DNA from 4 places in the Bacillus basilensis genome. Region 1 is predicted to be linked to each of the others. Evidence: predicted binding sites of a transcription regulator. Region 1 holds the regulator's gene; each other region holds the start of a gene.
The links. The regulator Rex, encoded in region 1, represses fermentation and respiration genes when NADH is low (regulators of the CRP and FNR family bind a similar motif). The targets are predictions, from matches to a motif close to TTGTGAAATATTTCACAA.

Region 1 (3,220 bases):
CAATTAAAGCATTCTCCAAAATCTCTTTACTATTTAAATCAAGATGGTTCGTAGGTTCATCGAGAATTAATAAATTTGATTTTTGCATCATAAGTTTTGCAAGAGCTAACCGAGCTTTTTGTCCACCACTCAGAGAAGATACTGGTTTTAGTACATCATCCCCTGTGAATAAGAAGTTACCTAGTATCGTGCGAATTTCCTTTTCAGGTTGCAGAGGATATTCATCCCATAATTCATTTAATACGCGCTTAGAAGATGTTAAGTTAGCTTGTTCCTGATCATAATAGCCAACAGATACATTGGATCCGAAAGAAACATCACCATTTAATAGGGGTAACTTATTCACAAGTGATTTTAATAATGTGGATTTTCCAATTCCGTTTGGACCAACTAAAGCAACACTATCCCCGCGAGTTAAGCGCATTGTTACATGTTCAATAATCGGATCCTCATCATATCCGATGGTTGCATCCTTTACTTGTAAAACGTCATTTCCACTTTGTTTTTCAATATCGAAGTGGAAGGAAGCTGACTTAGAATCACCTAATGGTCTTGTTAATAATTCCATTCGGTCTAATTGTTTACGACGGCTTTGCGCACGTTTTGTCGTAGATGCACGAGCTATATTTTTTTGAACGAAGTCTTCCAGCTTAGCGATTTCATCTTGTTGTTTTTCATAACGTTTCATTTCCTGCTCGTATAGTGCTGATTTTAAGTCTAAATATTTACTGTAGTTACCAACAAATCGTCTACTTTCTTTATTCGAAATTTCATATACTTGTGTAACGAGTTTATCTAAGAAATAACGGTCATGGGAAACGATTAGTATTGCGCCAGGATAACCTTGTAAATATTGTTCAAGCCATGTTAATGTTTCGATGTCTAAATGGTTTGTAGGCTCGTCCAAAATAAGTAGGTCTGGTTTCGTTAATAATAATTTACCGAGAGCTAATCGTGTTTTTTGTCCACCGCTTAATGTGGAAATCGTCGTCTGGTGCGTTTCAACTGGGAAGCCAAGACCACTTAAAATCGAACGGATATCTGCTTCATATTGGTAGCCACCTTGGTCTTTATAATCTAATTGCAATTGGTCATAATCAGCTAATAATCTTTCATATGTAGCCTCGTTTGAAAAGTTTTCTTCTTTTCCCATCTCTTGCTCTAGCCTTCGAAGCTTTGTCTCCATTTGTTGCAAGTGTGTAAAGACGGTTAACATTTCATCCCAAATTGTTAAAGACGTTTCTAACCCGGTATTTTGGGCTAAATATCCGATTGAGACATCTTTCGGTTTTATAATTTCGCCACCATCATGAGATAGCTCACCAGCTATTATTTTTAATAATGTAGATTTTCCGGCTCCATTTCGTCCGACTAATGCGATACGATCCTTCGTTTGAACTTCCAATTTTATGTTTGCAAGAATCGTTTCTGCACCGTATAATTTCGAAAGCGCGTTTACTTGTAATAAAATCAATGTTTTCACCTCAAATAATTTCTTAACTTTGCCATGTTTATATTTCTCAATCATACTAAAAATAGTGTATAGTTTAAAATACAGAGAGAATACTTCTTCTTTCTATTATACAAGGAATTTAATAAGTGCTAAACTTCTGTATTTGATTAAAGCATATGAATAAAGATAGGGAGAGAGGAGAGGTTATATGGAGCAGCAGAAAATTCCACAAGCCACTGCTAAGAGATTGCCTCTATACTATCGATTTATCCAAAACTTATCTCTGTCTGGTAAGCAACGTGTTTCATCAGCCGAATTAAGTGAAGCGGTAAAGGTTGATTCCGCAACAATTCGAAGAGATTTCTCATACTTTGGAGCGTTAGGGAAAAAAGGATATGGATATAACGTAAATTATTTATTATCATTTTTCCGTGAAACACTCGACCAAGATGATATAACACGTGTAGCGCTTATTGGAGTAGGTAATTTAGGGACCGCTTTCTTACATTATAATTTCACGAAAAACAATAATACAAAAATTGAAATGGCGTTTGATGTTAGTGAAGAGAAAGTTGGAACAGAAATCGGAGGCATTCCTGTATATCACTTAGATGAATTAGAAGAACGTTTATCAACTGATATACAAGTGGCAATATTAACAGTACCCGCTACAGTAGCGCAATCTGTAGCCGATAGATTGGCAGAAACAAATGTGCATGGTATTTTGAATTTCACACCAGCACGCTTAAATGTGTCAGACAATATAAGAATTCATCATATTGATTTAGCAGTGGAGTTACAAACACTTGTTTACTTTTTGAAAAATTATCCACAATAAAACGCAGAGGAAGCGACCTCTGCGTTTTATTATTGTTTTTTCTTTGTGAATTTAACTAAGATAAGGCGAAGTGCCAAATTAAAATCAATCGTTGCCATAACTGCAAATAGTATTGTCCACATATTCCAGATTGTATCTGTTACGTTCGTAATGGCGAAGCGTGTAAAGATACATCCTAGAAGGAAGTACAATGCAGCCATGAACAATGGTGAGTTTCTCATACTAAAAATCCTCCGATAAAGCCTTGCATTTTTTCAGCTTCTTTAATCATTTCTTGAATTTGTTCGTTACTTACTAAAACTTGAGCAACTGCAACTAATGTATTCATTGCAACATGAGCGGCAATTGGAACGATAATACGTTTCGTTTTTACATATAAGAAGGCGAATACGAGCCCCATAGCGGTGTATACCAATAAGTGAGTAAAATCAAAATGAATCGCCGCAAATACAAGGGAACTAATGATAGCGGCAATAAAGAAGTTAAACTTCTTATAAAGTGTACCAAATAAAATTTTTCTAAATACGATTTCTTCTAAAATAGGTCCGATTATAGAAATAACGATAAGGAACCAAGGTGTCGTTCTTGCGATATCCATAAGTCTCGCTGTATTTTCAGATCCAGGTTTAATACCTAATACATACATTTCGATCATGCCAGCAATACTTTGCGAGAAAAATGCTAAGAAGAACCCGATAAAAATCCAACCAATCGTAGCTGGAACAGTAGAACGCATCTTATCTAAATGTCTGTCGCAAATATCTGTTCTAAGTAACCAAAGTACGATACATAATGCAATAAAGAAGCTAATGATCGCCCAGTGACCAGTTATGAGTTGAAATTTCTCTTCCCTAGTAAATCCCCTGTTATCATAAAGTCCAGTTTTCAGAAGAAGTGGTAATCCAGCAATTGATGATAACTGCATTAAA
Region 2 (3,220 bases), on a different contig from region 1:
GCAACGTGGAGCAAAGACATATCATTACAAAGTGCAGAGAAGTTAAGAGAATATGAGCCTTCCTTGCTTGCGGCAGGACATGGAAAAATGATAAACGATCCAGGGGCTTTCATAGAGCTTGCTATTAAAGAAGCGAAGCGGAATATAGAAAGTAGGAAAGAGGGTTAATTTATGTCACCCAGAATCGGACTTACATTACAAAAAATTGTAGAAACAGCAGCAGAAATAGCAGATGCAAATGGAATACAAGAAGTAACGTTAGCTTCATTAGCGCAAAGGTTAGGGATACGTTCTCCCTCACTATATAATCATGTAAAAGGGTTACAAGATGTACGTAAACATCTTGGTATTTACGGAATACGACAGCTGCATAACAAGCTGGAAGAAGCGGCCGAGGATAAACATATGGATGAAGCAATTCATGCTTTAGGAGAAGCGTATGTAGCATTCGTACGTAAACATCCTGGACTGTATGAAGCAACTTTTTTACGAGATGAAGAAGTAAGAAAAGCAGGTGACGGAATTGTAAAGCTTTGTCTTCAGGTCTTACAACAGTACGATTTAGAAGGAGAGAATGCACTTCATGCGACACGCGGATTCAGAAGTATTTGTCATGGATTTGCGTCGATTGAACAGCAGGGCGGATTTGGTCTGCCATTAGATTTAGATACAAGTTTACATGTATTGTTGGAAACGTTTATTAAAGGATTACGTGAATAAGAAGCGAGGCAAACAAAAACCTTAGAAGTGATTTTTTAGTTATCTTTTTAATTGGGAATCTATATTCGTTAACAGGCGAACAGTATAAATTAGCAAATGCATTTTTATTAGCAGGAGTACTTTGTTCTTATGCTTTAACTATCGTAGTTTTGAAAAGAAGATATTAGATGAGAAAGAGGCTCTAGTGGTTTAGAGGCTCTTTTTTGTTAAATGATATTATTTTGCAGGTTTGAAAAATGTGTATATGGCTAAGAAAAAGCAAACGAAACTGAATACGATAGGATCTTGATATGGACTAGGCTCAGAGCCCTTCTGGATTTCTGTAAGGAAGTCATGTGTTTTCATATTTATTGCTCCTTTATATAAGAATACGTTTAATGAAACTAATACTTACTAATAGAGTTGCACTAATAAATACTAAGAAAAACGTAGTATTACGGTTTTTATAGTTGTTAAGCGCAATGAATAAAAAACAAATGAGAAATAACATATGTAAAGGAATAGAAGTGAGTAATGGCTTTAAAGTTAATATATCAATCAACAGTTTTACATAGAGGATTGCGTAAATGATAAAGAAGATAACTTTAACATATTTTTGTATGAGCACACCTTCCTACCATGGTTTGTTTGAGGATTATGCTGTTATTATAAGGGTAGCTTTTGAATGTTTGTATTTTTCTGTAAGTATAACATTTTTTTGTATTTATAAATAGATGTGACTGATTTGAAATGTAAGAGAGCTTTTTCATGAATACGATTTAAAAAGAACAGAATACTAAAGGAGAATGAAAGAAGAAAGGTAGGAGTATCCTATGCAAAACTTAACAGAGCTTGAAGTAGAAAACTTACGTCATTTAATTGGTGGACACGCAACAATTATTAACAAGTTGGAGCAGTATGCACAGACGTGTACGGATCCACAACTGAAACAAATGCTACAAAAAGATGCACAAGATGCACGAAATACGAAACAGCAATTAATGACTTTCCTAGGATAGGAGGAAGAGAAAGATGAATGAAAAAGATATGGTAAATGATTATTTAGCAGGATTAAATGCAAGTTTAACAAGTTATGCAAATTATATTGCTCAGTCTGATAATGAACAGTTACACCAAACGTTAATTCAAATTCGTAATCAGGATGAGATGCGTCAACGTAATATGTACGAGTACGCAAAGCAAAAGAGTTATTATAAGCCAGCAGCACCTGCGAATCCAATGATTGTACAACAATTAAAAAGTCAATTAAGTATGGAACAATAAGGAAAAGAAAACGAGTGAATTTATTCGCTCGTTTTCTTTTTGTATATGTCAATAAATACATAATAAATATTTTTCCAGTTGTAACAAATATGACGAAAATGGAATATAAAAATTCACAAAAAGGACAAAAACTTTGTTCAATATTTCACAAAGTATCCATGGTTTCTATCGTGGGAATCTCTATAATTAAGGGTGTAAAGAACAAAAGAAATAGATTATATGATCAATTAGGAGAGATTGCTATGAAAAGACATACAAGAAAAATTGCAATTATCGGTACTGGATTAGTTGGATCAAGTTGTGCATATTCCATTGTCAATCAAGGCATTTGCGAAGAGCTATTATTAATTGATATAAATCATGAACGTGCAGTTGGGGAAGCAATGGATTTATCACACTGCATTAACTTTACAAATACAAGAACAAAAGTATATGCAGGAAGCTATGAAGACTGCAAAGATATGGACATCGTTATTATTACAGCAGGACCAGCACCAAAACCAGGGCAAAGTCGCTTAGATACTTTAGGAGCAAGCGCGAAGATTATGGAAAGTGTTGTTGGCGGCGTAATGGAAAGTGGATTTGATGGTATTTTCTTACTTGCATCGAACCCAGTTGATATTATTACATATGAAGTGTGGAAATTATCTGGATTACCTAGAAATCGTGTAATCGGTACTGGTACATCACTAGATTCTTCTCGCTTACGAACAATTTTATCTGAAATGTTACATGTAGATCCTCGTAGTATTCACGGGTATTCATTAGGGGAACATGGTGATTCTCAAATGGTTGCTTGGTCACACGTAACTGTTGGTGGAAAACCAATTCTGCAAATCTTAGAAGAACAAAAAGAACGATTTGGTGAAATAGATTTAGATGAAATTGTTGAGAAGACTGCAAAAGCCGGATGGGAAATTTATAAACGTAAAGGTACTACTTATTACGGAATCGGAAATTCTTTAGCATATATTGCGAGCTCAATCTTTAACGATGATCATCGTGTCATTGCTGTATCAGCTATTTTAGATGGTGAGTATGGTGAATATGATATTTGTACAGGAGTACCAGCTATTATTACTAGAGATGGTATAAGAGAAATTGTAGAACTAAATTTAACAGAGGATGAAGAATCTCGATTCGCAAAATCAAACGACATTTTACGTGATTATATGAAAACAATTAGCTACTAACTTATAGGAGAAGGTGAAACAAATGAAGGAATATATAATGTCTC
Region 3 (3,220 bases), on a different contig from region 1:
CGTAGAAGTTCCAGGGCATTTAACAAGCCGTCTAACAACAAAATTAGGTACTGAAAAAGATGGTAAGCTACTTGGCCAATATTACTATGCACGCTTTGATGAAAACCTTGCTGGCGATGTAAATGGAGATAAAGTAATTGATATAAAAGATGCAGAAATTATCGCTAACAACTATGGTAAAAAAGGACTGTCTTTAAAAGACGGTGACCTTAACAAAGATGGCATTGTCGACGAAAAAGATATTCGTTTCGTTGAAAAGAACTTCTTGAAAAAAGGACCGGATGCATCTAAATCACAAACACCTGTTGAAAAATCAAAAAGCGGTACACTGGCAGATATTTTAAAGAAATTAGGATTAACACCTAAAAAATAATAATAAAGAGCACTCTATATAAAGTAGAGTGCTCTTTTCTATAAACGATCCTTATCCAGCAAAAGGGGTATATTGGGGATATACAAGGGAAACCGGAAAAGGAATTTATATTAAATTATATAAAAACTCAGAGGTAGGAAGCAGTTTCCCGCCTCTGAGTTATTTAGCAATTATTATAGTACTGGTGCCATTGTTTCTTTTAATACTTTTACAGAATGAGCGAATTTCGCTTTTTCATCTTCATTTAGCTCAAGTTCTACGATTTCACGTACACCTTCGCGGTTAATAACAGCTGGAACACCTACGAAAGCATCTTTCTCACCGTATTGTCCTTCAAGGTATGCAGATACAGTTAATACACTGTTCTCGTTGCTTAAGATTGCTTTAGTTACACGAAGTAGTGACATACCGATTCCGTAGTAAGTTGCACCTTTACGCTCGATGATATGGTAAGCGGCATCACGTACGTTTTCGAAGATTTTATCTAAGTCTTCTTGTTTGTACTGTTCGTTGTTAGCTAAGATTGTTTCTAGTTTTTGTACACCGATAGTAGCGTGGCTCCATACTGGAAGTTCAGTGTCACCGTGTTCACCAACAATGTAAGCATGAACGTTACGTGGATCTACATCTAAGTAGTCACCTAACATGTAACGGAAACGAGCAGAGTCTAAAGTAGTACCAGAACCAATTACGCGCTCTTTTGGTAGACCAGATTCTTTCCAAGTTACGTAAGTTAAAATGTCAACTGGGTTAGTTGCGATTAAGAAGATTCCATCGAATCCGCTATCCATAATACCGCGAACGATTTGTTTAAAGATCTTTGTATTTTTCTCAACTAAGTCTAAACGAGTTTCACCTGGCTTTTGTGGTAATCCAGCAGTGATAACTACTAAATCTGCATCTTTACAATCTGCATAGCTACCGCTCCAAACTTTTGTTGGTGATGGAGAGAATGGTACCGCATGGCTTAAGTCCATTGCTTCCCCTTCTGCTTTTGCTTCATTAACATCTACAAGTACAAATTCTTCAGCTACACCTTGGTTGATCATTGAGTAAGCGTAACTACAACCTACAGCTCCTGTTCCTACTAATACTACACGATTGATACCTTTTTTCATGTTAATTTCCCCTCTCTATTGTTCACATCTATTTTTTTATGATTGTTTAAGTAATTAATTAAAATACTAATTTAATGTTGTTTAACTTCTTTACATTCATATTGTAGCACGTATCATTGTGAATTACTTCACAAATTATGACCTAATTGTGAACTTTTTCACATAAAGTGTAAAGTTATTGGAATAGGTGTGGAATCCATTTCAATGGAGGCGTTTTCTTTAGATTGTGAAAGGATTTTTCTTGTGGTTTTTGTCAGTAAGTGAAATTATATCGGCGATTTTTAGAATATATCGACCGTAACTCCAAATATATCAGCGATTTTTGCAATATATCGACTTACCGACAAAACCCGACAACGTTAACAGCATATAAAACGCCATCCTTTCTGTATATTTCTACAAAAGAATAGCGTTTTTTGATTATATGGATACAAATTTATCTTAGCTGGATAGCAATGTTTTTTCCATACACTTCAAGTTAACATACCATGACTTATTAACATTCAATAGACATGGAAACCTAGTCAAGCTCTTCAATTATTGTAGCAACACTGTCGTTTTCAAATCTTCAGCACCTCCATTTTTTAATGTATCATTTAGACCACTAAGATACGCGGGCTCAATTGTTAAGGATTTTGGAGGATTATCCATCGGTGGAAGAGCTAAAACAATATGGTGTCCGTATAGTCCCGTGCTACCAACTTGCAAGCTAACTCCTTCGTAGATTTTTCCTTTATCATCAGTGACAGTATAATCAAGTGCTGGCCAGCTATCATTAATTTCCATTTCTTTTGGATAATCAAAGGTCAAATCAATCCTCGTTGAAAGTGAAGAAAAGGTTATTTGATCTACTGTTAATGCATAGAGATTATCTTTCGTTAATGTTTTTATATTAGGAGTAAATTTACGAATCTCACTTTCAACTTTTGTAAGAGGAAATGCTACGTTCCATGTTCCTGTTTTTCCAAATAAATCTTCTCCATGGACGGAAACATCAATTTTATCACCAAATTCACCGTAATTAGCCAGAGTGAATTCATGCTGCTCAATAACGGTGTTTCGTCCTTTTGACTTCTGTGAAGTAGAACCAATTGCGGATCTGACTTCTTTCCCATTAATGGTTACATAACTAAGTCCAGCTTTCTCTTCATTACTATTGGAAATAGTATTTTCTCCTTTGTATTCCACTGTGATTACTAAACGTCCACCATCGTAAACAGCTTCTTTCACATTCATCGTTAAACCACTATGGTTATCTTGTCTCTCAATTGATGTAGCAAGCTCATCCTTTTCAATTTTATCAGAAGCAATATCATTAAATTGTGCATAAATCGGGCCTATAACTGGAACACTCGATAATGTCTTTGCCATAGTAGGAGAAATGAATCCAAAACCTAAGAGAGAAACACATATTCCACAAGCAACAAGACTAGAATACTTGATTGTTTTTTTTCTACGGTATTGATTTTTCTTAGCTTGAAGCATGGCTGTTTTTTCTCTTTGAATTAATCGGTCTTCTGGTATAGGAATATCATTGATATGGTGATTAAATTCATCTTTATTCATAACTATATCCCTCCTTTAAAATGGGGCGTAAGGCTTGCTTTGCTCGATGTAATTGAGATTTTACCGTTCCTTCTGGAGAATTAAGAACCTCAGCAATTTCCTTAATAGATAAATCGTGATAATACCTTAATAAAATAATAGTTTTGTAAGTAGGATCTAAGAA
Region 4 (3,220 bases), on a different contig from region 1:
AAAAGAGAAAGTGTTTATCATACTTTAGATTTTGAAGATTTTTATCAAGGGTGGGGCGTTACATCTAAGTTGTATAAAGAAAAGCAATTATCGGTCATTATTCCTGTACAAGATGAAGAGAAAACAATTGGAAACGTTATAGAAGAGCTTCGCAAAATTGAACCTTTTGAAATCATCGTTGTAGTAAATGGTTCGTCTGATAAGACTGCAACGATTGCAAAAGACAAGGGAGCAACGACAATTGTATATAAAGAAGCGCTCGGAAATGATGTGGGGCGCTCACTTGGAACGTATTTTGCAAAAGGAGAAATTGTGTTATTTATAGACGGCGATTTTGTTATTCCAGCGAATGAGCTATATCCTTTTGCCAAAGCTATTGCAGATGGAATGGATGTCGCATTAAATGATCTAAATCATTATTTAGATTTAAGAGTACCGCTTCATCTTGTAACTGCATTTAAATACGCATTAAATTTAGCTTGTGATAGAAAAGATTTAGGCGTAGGCTCTCTTATTGCTGTGCCTAATGCGTTTAGCCAGAAATGTTTGAAAGGAATTGGGTATCGGTCTTTACTGGCACCGTGTGTAGCCCAAGTGAAAGCTATTCTTTCAGGATTTGAAGTTGCATGTGTAAGTCGTGTTGAGGTCGATAAGATGAACCGTATTCGTCCCAGTGAACATTTTGCAAAAATAGGTCATCCGCCAGCTGTACTCCGAATTATTGGTGATCATATAGAAGGGTTAGAGCAATTAATTGTATTAACAGGCAGTCGTGGGGGATTCCATGATGGAAATAGAAAAAGGGATATTTTATAGGTAACAAAAAAAGTGTACAACATATGTACACTTTTTTGCTCTGTTATAAAAACTATAACAGATTAGGAGATAAGAGTATTACAGCTCTACAATGGGTATTGTTCTTATATTACAAAATAGGACTCGTATATAAGAATACCAAAAAAATACAATTAAGGAAAGGGTTAATTTTAAAGACTTTCAAATGAAGTTAACACTATACATATAGTAGTTTGCTCAATATTTCACAAACATGTCACAACTATTTCGTTCACTTTCACCAAAAAGTAGTATTCTAAGTGTGTAAGCTGTTATATAAAAAATCTTAGTCCTGTACTAATCAAAAATGGAGGAGATTAGGATGACTCAAGTATTAGAAAATGTTAAAAACGCATGGGAAAACTTTAAAGGTGAAAAATGGAAAGCAGAGATTGATGTTCGCGATTTCATTTTAAATAATGTAAACGTTTTCGAAGGAGATGAATCTTTCTTAGCGGGGGCAACTGAAGCAACGAAACAACTTTGGGATCAAGTAATGGATTTAACAACAAAAGAACGTGAAAACGGTGGCGTTCTTGATATGGATACAAAAATTGTTTCTTCTATCACATCACATGAACCAGGATATTTAAATAAAGATATTGAAAAAGTAGTCGGTTTCCAAACTGAAAAACCATTTAAACGTTCTTTACAACCATATGGTGGTATTCGTATGGCGGAACAAGCTTGTGAATCTTATGGATACGAAATGGATAAAGAACTTAGTCGTATTTTTAGAGATTGGAGAAAAACTCATAACCAAGGTGTATTCGATGCATACACACCAGAAATGAGAAATGCACGTAAATCAGGCGTTATTACTGGTCTTCCAGATGCATACGGACGTGGACGTATTATCGGTGACTACCGCCGCGTAGCGTTATATGGTATTGATCATTTAATTGAAGCGAAAAAAGCTGATTTAGATTTAACTGGCGGTGTAATGAGCGAAGATACAATGCGTTTACGTGAAGAGTTATCTGAGCAAATGCGTGCACTTCAAGAATTAAAACAAATGGCTGCTTCTCATGGCTTTGATATTTCTAAGCCAGCAACAACTGCACAAGAAGCATTTCAATGGTTATACTTCGCATATCTTGCAGCAATTAAAGAGCAAAACGGAGCTGCAATGAGTCTTGGACGTACTTCTACATTCTTAGATATTTATATTGAAAGAGATTTAGCAAATGGTACTTTAACAGAAGAAGACGTACAAGAAATTGTGGATCACTTCATTATGAAATTACGTCTTGTGAAATTTGCAAGAACACCTGATTATAATGAATTATTCTCTGGTGACCCAACTTGGGTAACAGAGTCTATCGGTGGTATGGCATTAGATGGTCGTCCATTAGTAACAAAGAACTCATTCCGTTTCTTGCATACATTAGATAATTTAGGACCAGCTCCAGAACCAAACTTAACAGTTCTTTGGTCTAAACAATTACCACAGAACTTTAAAAACTACTGTGCGAAAATGTCTATTAAAACATCAGCAATTCAATATGAAAATGATGATATTATGCGTGCTGACTACGGCGATGATTACGGAATTGCTTGTTGTGTATCTGCAATGAGAATCGGTAAACAAATGCAGTTCTTCGGCGCACGTGCAAACTTAGCAAAAGCATTATTATATGCGATTAACGGCGGTAAAGATGAAAAATCTAAAGCACAAGTTGGTCCTGAGTACGCACCGATTACTTCTGAAGTATTAGATTATGAAGAAGTTATGCATAAGTTTGATATGACAATGGAATGGTTAGCGGGTCTATATTTAAACACATTAAATGTTATTCACTACATGCACGATAAATATAGCTATGAGCGTATTGAAATGGCACTTCATGATACAAATGTTCTGCGTACAATGGCAACAGGTATCGCGGGTCTATCTGTAGTAGCAGACTCTTTAAGTGCAATTAAACACGCAAAAGTAAAACCAATTCGTGATGAAAATGGAATTGCAGTTGACTTTGAAATCGAAGGAGATTTCCCTAAATACGGTAACAATGATGACCGTGTAGATGAAATCGCTGTAAATCTGGTGAAAACATTTATGAATAAACTTCGTAAACATAAAACATATAGAAATTCTGTTCATACAATGTCAATCTTAACAATCACATCTAACGTTGTATATGGTAAGAAAACTGGTAACACTCCAGATGGTCGCCGTACTGGAGAACCATTTGCACCAGGTGCGAATCCTATGCATGGACGTGATACAAAAGGTGCATTAGCTTCATTATTATCTGTAGCTAAATTACCATATGAAGATGCACAAGATGGTATTTCTAATACATTCTCTATTATTCCAAAAGCACTTGGTAAAGAAGATGATGTACAAGTACGTAACTTAGTATCAATGCTTGATGGTTATGCA

Region 2: ACQVV1_RS23575 (L-lactate dehydrogenase) is a predicted target of Rex. The motif match lies at 2,117-2,134, and genes of this name have one in related genera.
Region 3: ACQVV1_RS22220 (L-lactate dehydrogenase) is a predicted target of Rex. The motif match lies at 1,608-1,625, and genes of this name have one in related genera.
Region 4: pflB (formate C-acetyltransferase) is a predicted target of Rex. The motif match lies at 1,029-1,046, and genes of this name have one in related genera.

What each region holds. Positions count from the first base shown of each region.
Region 1 covers NZ_JBNTQO010000035.1:8,671-11,890, reverse strand. The annotation lists gene ACQVV1_RS29170 (ABC-F family ATP-binding cassette domain-containing protein) at 1-1,474, opposite strand, end outside; gene ACQVV1_RS29165 (redox-sensing transcriptional repressor Rex) at 1,662-2,291, shown strand; gene ACQVV1_RS29160 (YdiK family protein) at 2,321-2,512, opposite strand; gene ACQVV1_RS29155 (CPBP family intramembrane glutamic endopeptidase) at 2,509-3,220, opposite strand, start outside.
Region 2 covers NZ_JBNTQO010000017.1:13,115-16,334, forward strand. The annotation lists gene ACQVV1_RS23555 (MBL fold metallo-hydrolase) at 1-168, shown strand, start outside; gene ACQVV1_RS23560 (TetR/AcrR family transcriptional regulator) at 172-720, shown strand; gene ACQVV1_RS23565 (hypothetical protein) at 1,533-1,718, shown strand; gene ACQVV1_RS23570 (spore coat protein) at 1,732-1,983, shown strand; gene ACQVV1_RS23575 (L-lactate dehydrogenase) at 2,226-3,176, shown strand; gene ACQVV1_RS23580 (PTS sugar transporter subunit IIC) at 3,199-3,220, shown strand, end outside.
Region 3 covers NZ_JBNTQO010000014.1:134,953-138,172, forward strand. The annotation lists gene ACQVV1_RS22215 (S8 family serine peptidase) at 1-373, shown strand, start outside; gene ACQVV1_RS22220 (L-lactate dehydrogenase) at 547-1,491, opposite strand; gene ACQVV1_RS22225 (DUF4179 domain-containing protein) at 2,029-3,057, opposite strand; gene ACQVV1_RS22230 (sigma-70 family RNA polymerase sigma factor) at 3,050-3,220, opposite strand, start outside.
Region 4 covers NZ_JBNTQO010000016.1:26,683-29,902, reverse strand. The annotation lists gene ACQVV1_RS23065 (glycosyltransferase family 2 protein) at 1-816, shown strand, start outside; partial or broken gene ACQVV1_RS23060 (hypothetical protein) at 785-1,004, shown strand; gene pflB (formate C-acetyltransferase) at 1,157-3,220, shown strand, end outside.